DNA from 2 places in the Lysinibacillus sp. KU-BSD001 genome. Region 2 is predicted to be linked to the other one. Evidence: riboswitches for the same ligand, from Rfam matches in the RefSeq annotation. Region 2 holds a riboswitch; the other holds the start of a gene.

Region 1 (4,570 bases), on a different contig from region 2:
GTAGCGGGGCTTGATGAAGAGCAAAAAATCCCGATGATTGGAAATATTATCGCCACACCGAATGACCAAGTAAAAATAGAAAATGGCAAATTATATATAAATGACAAACTGTTCGAGCAATATTATTTTGCGGGGATGAATAGGAACGTTTTTGAAGAGAAGGGCGGGCAGCTACTTGAAGTGAAGCTAACAGAACAGCTGGAAGTAGATACATTTGATTATGTCATTGCTTCTTACGATTGGATAAATGCCCCTGTTTTAATGGCAAAAGTGGCAAATGAGGTTTATAAAGTTGAACATGTACAACGTTCTTCAACAGATGAACAAGAGCAAGTGGCAAGCTATTTAGAAACGGGAGATGAACAATATTTAATCGGTGTGTCACCGGAAATGATTTTAAAAACGTATTTATTTACAGATAGTGACGATGAAAATACAGTTCCTGTAGTGAAAGCGTTAGCCTTAAAAGAATTTAGTATTGTATGGCCATATGATTTGGCCTATCATGAGGAGAAATTTGAGGAAATGCTTCAACATGTTCCTGCATCTATTTACCAAGGTACAGCAAGCATGCATATTAAAGGTTGGGATATTCCGTTTGTTACTGTAGAATTTCAAAAAATCAATGATGTTTGGAAAATTTCTAAGATTGAGTAGTGTATCAATAGAATAAGACTGTAAACAAACTAAAACTTTTAGAGTTGTCTACGTTAACTTTCGAATTAATTAAAGTAAGGAAATTAATCTTTGACTTAGCATTCACATAAATAATATAATAAAATTATACAAAAAAAGGAAGGAGGGGTATTGTGATTTGGTCATTTTTAATCCATGATATACCTATATTTCTGAATACAATGGAATATTTTTGGTTATTAGCTTCTTTGGTATTAACGGTATTATGTGTTAGCTTACATATATATTTGGCTAATACAATTACAATCCAGGAAGTTAAAGAAGAAGCGTTTGAAATTGATTATGAAATCACTAATACTTGGACTCCACCTATGCTAACGTGGTTTGTACTGTGTATTAGAACATCCGAAGACAATGATGAAGAAAGCGTATCTCCTAGTTTGATTTAAATTTAAAAACTAGGAGGAATAGCATTGTTGTCATTTTTAACGCAACCAATAATTTATTTAATTCATTTTTTACATTCATTTACGGATAGTTATGCAATAAGTGTCATCTTAATCACAATTGCAGTTAGATTAATTCTTATACCATTATTCATTCAATCGGCAAAACATCAAAAAAACTCTAAAGAATTAATGACTTCAATTAAGCCTAAATTAGATGAGCTTACTGTCAAACTTCGGAATAGTAGTAATGAATCTGAAAAGTTAGTGTATCAAAAGGAAATTCAAGAGTTAACATCAGATTCAATGAAAAGTTTTTTATTAGGTTGTTTACCAATACTCATTCAATTGCCTATTTTATTTTCACTGATTTATGCAATTACAATAGATGTAGCAATTGCAAGTGAAAATTTCCTTTGGATGAATTTAGGGACAATGGATATTGGCATTTCAATTATTGCTTGTTTCATTTATTTAATTCAAAGCTTTATTTCATTAGATAAAAATCAACCGACAAATGTGAAAATAATGGTATTCATTAATCCAATTATGATGCTCATTTTTAGTCTGTTAAATCCATCGATATTACCGATTTATTGGACAGTGAGTGCTTTATTATTAATAGCACAACAATTATTAATTAAAAAAATATATAAATAGAATAACAAGCCCCTCTTACGGAAAATGTAAGAGGGGTTTGTTAGTTTGAATAACCCTGTTCTAAATTTAGGGCGAGGTTAAAAAATATAGTTATTTAATTTTTGATGTATGATACTTCACTACCCTCAAAAATATAACAATAAAGTCGTTTAAAAATCTAACTCTTATTAAACTCTTGCGCCAGATTGTGGAGAATGGAGTTTACTACTATTTATGATACGGTTCTGCGTAAAGTATTTAATTGAGAGATTTTGCATATAGTTTTACAGCTGATAGCTATACACCTCTTTTATTTCCCCACACAAGTGCATGCAGCTGCGGTAGTACTTTAACATTTTTTAATTCTTCATCCATCATCACTTGATCGATTAGCGTTTGATACTTCTTTAATAAATGGCTGATCAACTGTGCATTGTCCATCGAAGTAATGTCATCATTTCCGACTTGAAGGTAAAAAGGAATGGTCGGATATCGAAGGTGAACTTGTTTAGCATAAGCATAATCCTCTTGATTAAATACAACGATTTTGAGAGATATATGCTGATGGCTGTTTTTATCTCTAAGCTTTTCCAAAATATCAGAGAGCATAGAAAAATCTGTCGTCATCCCAGAACTAGGGGGCTTTGGTGAAATCGTTAGTTCATCGATATCATACAGCCAATCTTGCCATTTGCTTCCCTGTGTTTCAACACCAATCTCTATGTTATTTTCTTTTAAAATTGCAACAAGCGCATCCAAATTACGAAGAAGTGCCGGATTTCCTCCCGAGATCGTGACGAATGAAAAACCGTTACCCCCAAGTCGTTTCAACTCAGACCAAATCTCTTCTGCTGTCATTTGAACGATCAGATGCTTGCCACTACCATCCCACGTAAATGATGAGTCGCACCAAGAACAAGAATAATCACAGCCGGCAGTGCGTACAAACATTGTCTTCTGACCTACTACCATTCCTTCACCTTGAATCGTGGGACCAAAAATCTCTATAACGGGTACTTTACTCAACTTCCATCCACTCTCTTCTGGCTTCAGCATAGCTTGTAGGGGTTTCATACAACCTGATAAATTCCACGCGTGCCCCATTATATAGTTGTTCATCAAGCAAGGCTTCATTAAACTTTTCGTAAATCCAAACAACGATATTCTCTGCCGTCGTATTCATCGGCGGAAGAGTTTCATTTAAATAACGATGATCCAAATAAATTTCTATTTTTTGTTTCCATATTTCCTTTATGTCACCAAAATCAAGCATAATCCCTCGTTCATCCGTATAACCACTCAATCCGAAGACAACACGATACGTATGACCATGTAAATTTTTACATTTCCCCTCGTAGTTATGTAAATGATGAGCAGCATCAAAGGTAAACTCTTTGCTTACGAGAACACGTTTTGAATGATAGTTTAATTGACTTCTTTGAATATCTTCATCTATTTTTTGTAGCTTCTCAATAATTCTAAAATTATACATGCTTTAAAACTCCCTCTCAGAACAAATGAGTGATATTGTCCTGACCTCCATTAAATACTATTATTGCTTTTTCCTGCTTCAACTTCAAAAACTCCTTTATAACGAAAAAACAGCATCCCAAGAAAAAATGCTATTTTTCTCCTTAGTGTACGAAATAATTAGGATTTACATATAGACTACCGACTGTTTCCATCAGGCCCATAACCCAAACTAGATTTTTAATTCTGCTTCAACTTTGCAGCCAGATATAAAAAAACCTCCCTTGTAAAATGTTCCCTACACTTTTCAAGAGAGGCGCTACCAATTATTCTATTAAAACGTATGAATAAAACATAAAAAGCCACGTCCTATATGGACATGGCAGATTGTCATGTTTCCATAGTTTTTTATAGAGGGTATTAGCTATGAACCTCTCCCGTTCTATTCCGGGCATTCTTTAATAACAATATAATATATGGAGTAGTAGAAAATTTCAAATATAATTTTATTTTTATAGCGTTCGAATAATACTTCTCTGAAATATAAGCAGCATTACTTGCTTTAGTTTTTTCATCTAATCATTCCATCAATTGCTGGATAAGGTGTTTTGTCAATAGAATTTTTAAAATTCTTGCTACTAACATCTTTGAAATATTATTCGGCTTTACAGAACATAATCACTGTATAGCTGAACCCATTTCAAGAATTTAACCGCACTTACTTATGGTGCGGTTCTCTGTAATGTATCTAAGCGAGGTTTTATCCTAATAGCTATACTTCGCTAAGTGGTAACTTCTCAATTTTTTCATTATTATTTTTCACCAACATCATTCTTAGGCAGATGCAAAATTTTGGATCAACAAAAGTGTAACTATCTCCTTTAGGAGTTTTCTTTATAGGGGGGATCACTATTTGCTATTTCAGATAACATTTGACCTATATTCATTGTAGCTTGAGTGGTAGAAGGAAATTCTATTCTAACTATTTCTTCTATATCAGAGTATTTAAATTTCTCCTTCTCTACTTTTCCCAATGCATATAATACTTGATTCTTTCTTTGAACAGTTGTTTCCCTTGAATTCATCAATATTTCTATATTTGAATAGTTAGAAGTTAATGATTGATTTATCCAATCAATTTTAGCCGACTTTAATAATTCATTGCTAATTTGCCAATCATTATCTTCTAAGGCATATGCAATTTTCAAACAATATTCATGTAGTCTTTGAGGAATGCCTAAAGTAGACCAATAAACATCATTATTAAGTGTCCTCAAGGAATCATCATCCATTTCGATTTTTAATTTATCTATAAATCCTTTTTTAACAAAATTTTCAACTTGTTCTTTACTTAATTTTGAGACCTCAGGAATTTCTTC
Region 2 (4,570 bases):
ACTGTTCGTACTGAAGACTTACGTTCTGCAATACGTCTTGCTTTTCGTTTTTTCTCTTTTCGTTTATCGATGATTTGCGGAATGACTAACGCTAAAATAACAATCGCAGCCGTAATTAGCTTCATATCTCCTGTATCTAAAAATTCTACACGAAGAGCAAGCGCATAAATGATACGGTAAATAATCGCACCTACAACAACCGCAAACGTAGTACGTACAATCGTCTTTGTACCAAAAATCGCTTCCCCAATAATAACAGAAGCAAGACCAGTCACAATCATCCCAACACCCATTTGAACATCAGAAAATTTCGAGTATTGCGCGATTAATGCACCTGCAAAAGCAACCATCGCATTCGATAAACCGAGTCCGAGAATAATGAGTGAATCCGTATTTGCCGAAAAACTACGAATCATGCGCTTGTTATCACCCGTAGCCCGAATAGCTAAACCGACCTCTGTTTTTAAGAACCAGTCAGCAATCAATTTAATAGCGATCGTAATGACTAATATAACTAAAACTGTCCCATATGTTGATGGGAGTGACGTAAGCCCCATCCCGCGCAACATATCGTTAATAGCTGTATCAATTCCTAATCCCGCCCAAAAGCTTTGGAACTGTGTAAACAGTGTATCTGCTGTTAATAAAGGAACATTGGAAATACCTGTCGCGCTTTCCTTTGTTGTACCCATAATTCGAAGGTTAATGGAATATAGGGCAATCATCATTAAAATCCCTGAAAGCAGTGGATTTATTTTTCCTTTTGTGTGTAAAAGTCCTGTCATACATCCTGCAATAAATCCAGCTACTATCGCGACTAATGTAGCAATGATAGGGTTGTAGCCCAGCACGATCATTGCCGCTGCTGTTGCCGCCCCTGTAACAAAGCTTCCATCAACCGTTAAATCCGGAAAATCTAACACTCGGAATGTTAAGTACACCCCGAGTGCCATAATTGCATAGATGATTCCTTGCTCAACAGAACCGAATAGAGCTGTAAACATATTGAATCATCTCCTAAGTTATTTATTCGATTACTTCTGCATTCCAAGTATCTTTAATTTCAAGACCTAAATTTTCTGCAGTTGCTTTATTGATGACAAGTTTTAAGTTAGCTGGGTATGTCGCCGGAATCTCACCTGCTGATTTACCATCTTTTAAAATCTCAGCCGCCTTTTGTCCTGCTTCATAACCGATATCATAGTATTCGAAACCGTAAGCTGCTAATCCGCCGCGCGCTACAGAGTCCATCTCGCCAACGATTAACGGTAATTGATTCGTATTAGCCACACCAATCACTGACTCCAGTGCGGATACAACTGTATTGTCTGTAATAATGTATAAAGAATCTACTTTTCCAAGTAATGATTCTGTCGCTTGTTGTACCTCAGCTGAAGTTGATACGGCAGCTTCCACAAGCGTTAACCCTTGTGCTTCTAATGCAGCTTTTACTTGCTCTACTTGTGCAATCGAGTTTTGCTCACCTGTGTTATATACTGTCCCAACCTTTTTTGCACCTAGCTCCTCTTTTAGGAATTTCACTGTATTAGCAATTGTCTCTGGGTGTAAATCGACAGTACCTGTCACGTTACCACCTGGTGCTTCCATAGAAGCGATTAATTCTGCCCCCACGGCATCTGTTACAGATGTGAAGACAATTGGAATATCAGATGTTGCTGACTTCGCCGCTTGCGCTGAAGGTGTTGAGTTAGCAAAAATTAAATCTACTCCGTCCCCTACTAACTTTTGTGCAATCGTTACTGTCTGGCTCGGATCACCATTTGCTGTATTGTATTGATATTCGACATCTAAATCAGCATCTCGAAGTGCTTTTTTAAACCCTTCATATGCCGCATCTAGTGATGGATGCTCAACAATTTGTGTCACACCGATTACGTATGTTTCTTCTGGTGCCGCATCACCACCTGATGAACCTGTTGATGCATCCGACGAGCTTGTGTCGTCACTGTTACATGCCGCAAGCATTAATGCTAACGCTGCTGACGATAAAAATGAAAGCTTTTTCAAAGTAATAGCCATTTCTGTTATCCCCCTAGAACTATTTATCTATTTGCACTTTGCTGATTCAACTTAGCAAAGTATGAATGTACCGCTATCTTACACTCATATTATCTGACAGTCAATAACATTATGAATTTTCTAAATACTATAAATCTAATTTAAGATATTTTTGCGCTTTAAAGCACTAAATTAATTAGCTATTTATCATGTAAATATTAAAAATACTTCTAGCAATTTTCTAATAATTAATTGTTGATATCTAGTATTTAAGTCTAGTTTGATGAGGAAAGCAGACTGAAAAAGAGACTTTATTTTACGTACGAAAAGGGGTCTATTGTTGTGGCGTGTACATTTTCTAGATTTCTTTAGTAATGAATGCTATTTTCAGTTACACCCCGCTCTCCCTTTTAAGAGAATGATTTTATTCACACATGGCGTATAGCATGATCAGCCCAAACGCCTCATGAATCATACATCTCAAATTTTCTTTACTATTGATATATTTCGATTTATAAGATATTTGACGATAGCCATCTATTATACTAAAATATTACTTCGTGCTAAGTCGCCGTGGTTCGAAACCATCCCACGTAAAAAAACTAGGAGGAATTTTATATGAAGGTTAAATTTATGGCAACGACAGGGATTATTGCAGCGCTTTATATTGCTGTAACAATGCTCGTTGCACCGTTTGGATTTACAGAAGTGCAGTTCCGTATTTCTGAAATATTCAATCATTTAGTAGCATTTAATCCTCGTTTTTCAATCGGGATTATACTAGGGGTATTTATTGCTAATATGTTTTCACCATTAGGATTGTATGACCTTATTTTCGGTGTTGCACACTCCATCATTACGATTTCAATTTTTGTATTGATTTGTAAATTCGTGAAAAATATTATGGTACGTTTAGTATTAAATACGCTCCTATTTACGTTTACAATGTTTATTATTGCCTTCGAATTAAATCTCGCACTGGAGCTACCTTTCTTCTGGACATGGTTAACAGTAGCAGCGGGTGAATTCGTCGTATTGGCAGTAGGTGCACCGATTATGTACCTATTAAATAACCGTTTAAATTTCAAAAATTTAATTTAAAATTTTTCAATCGAGCGGTCGATGTGCCGTTCGATTTTTTTATGGATAGCATTCTTACATATTATTATTTTCTGAAAATATTGACTTATCGTTCTTTTCCTCGTACAATGATACTAATTAGAATGTTCGGGTTGGTTGAAGATTACGGGGAGCTGTAATCGCCATACGAGCAGAGTGAAGAATAGCTGAGCAAATTGATGAATAAGAAGAGTAGCAAGCAGCCAAATGTTTAGAGAGCACGTGGTTGGTGGAAACGTGTCATTTTCGCTTGTGAATGGGCCTTATGAGAGTCGCTAGCATGAGTTAGCGAACGGGATATCTCACGTTACGAGATTCGAGATGGGAGCTTTTTTAGCTTCAACTTGAGGTGGCAACGCGGTTCATATCGTCCTCTACAAAAAGTGTTTATGCTTTTTGTAGAGGACTTTTTTTATTTTAGAAGAGTGGAGTGAGAATGATGATTAAACACACATTACGTACGACAATTAAAAAAGTAAATGGCGATTGCTTAACACCTGTATTAATTTTCAATCGCCTACAAGGGACACGAAAATTTTTATTGGAAAGTTCAGCGAAACACGAAACGACAGGACGCTATTCATTTATCGGGGCGAACCCACGCAAAACATACACAGGATCGAATACAACACTAACAGAAAGTTCGCATGTAACAGGACAGTCTTATAGCTACGAAGGTGATTTAGTGCGTTCATTAAAGCAGGTCATGCCACGTGTTTCGAATCACACAGAATATCCATTCACAGGCGGGGCAATCGGTTATATTCGCTTCAACCGTGAACAAAGCACGATTCCAGCTGTAAATTTCCATGTATACGACACCGTTGTGATTTTCGATCATGTCACAGATGAATTAACAATCGTCCATACAAACATCGATGCTGAAATAAAAGAGCCGAATATTGACGACATCATTGACCAAATTGTAAACGGTACAGCACTCTCGCCGAACGAGTTTTCAATGGGGGCATTTACAGAACAAACGACACTCGCCCAATTTGAAGCACAAGTAAAACAGGCACAAGACGTGATGGCAACAGGAGAAGCCACGGAAATTGTCCTGTCGCGAAAGCTACAAGCGGATTTCTCAGGGGACGCTTTCTCCCTCTATCGTGATTTACGTGTGAAACTGCCTTCTCCTTATTTATACTATATCGAATTTGATGACCATACAGTCATTGGTGCGTCACCAGAAAGTATTGTGACGGTATATGATGGACAATTAAAAACAGCAACTGCAACAGATATTGAAGCCATTTCGGTCAAAGAATCACTTCAATATGACGGGCATACAACTTTCGGCATCCTCTCCCCTACTTTGCACGCGATTGATGCATTAACGCATTTATTACCGGCAGATAGCGTAACAGGGAAACGAAAAAAGGTAGCCTTACAAGCGATTCAAGCAATTGAGCCTGAACAGCGCGCACTT

Evidence for each region. Region 2 has a riboswitch for preQ1 ahead of AAGS61_RS04420 (QueT transporter family protein). Riboswitches for the same ligand answer to the same signal wherever they lie in the genome.
Region 1: it holds a riboswitch for preQ1, as region 2 does, so the genes downstream of both, queD (6-carboxytetrahydropterin synthase QueD) here and AAGS61_RS04420 (QueT transporter family protein) in region 2, are expected to answer to the same signal.

What each region holds. Positions count from the first base shown of each region.
Region 1 is NZ_JBDQZI010000005.1:109,288-113,857, forward strand. It holds gene AAGS61_RS09615 (S26 family signal peptidase) at 1-657, shown strand, start outside; gene AAGS61_RS09620 (hypothetical protein) at 810-1,085, shown strand; gene yidC (membrane protein insertase YidC) at 1,113-1,742, shown strand; gene queE (7-carboxy-7-deazaguanine synthase QueE) at 2,019-2,747, opposite strand; gene queD (6-carboxytetrahydropterin synthase QueD) at 2,740-3,213, opposite strand; PreQ1 riboswitch class I at 3,586-3,632, opposite strand; gene AAGS61_RS09640 (hypothetical protein) at 4,073-4,570, opposite strand, start outside.
Region 2 is NZ_JBDQZI010000002.1:239,274-243,843, forward strand. It holds gene AAGS61_RS04410 (ABC transporter permease) at 1-1,004, opposite strand, end outside; gene AAGS61_RS04415 (ABC transporter substrate-binding protein) at 1,027-2,040, opposite strand; PreQ1 riboswitch class I at 2,587-2,631, shown strand; gene AAGS61_RS04420 (QueT transporter family protein) at 2,638-3,120, shown strand; T-box leader at 3,309-3,516, shown strand; gene AAGS61_RS04425 (chorismate-binding protein) at 3,578-4,570, shown strand, end outside.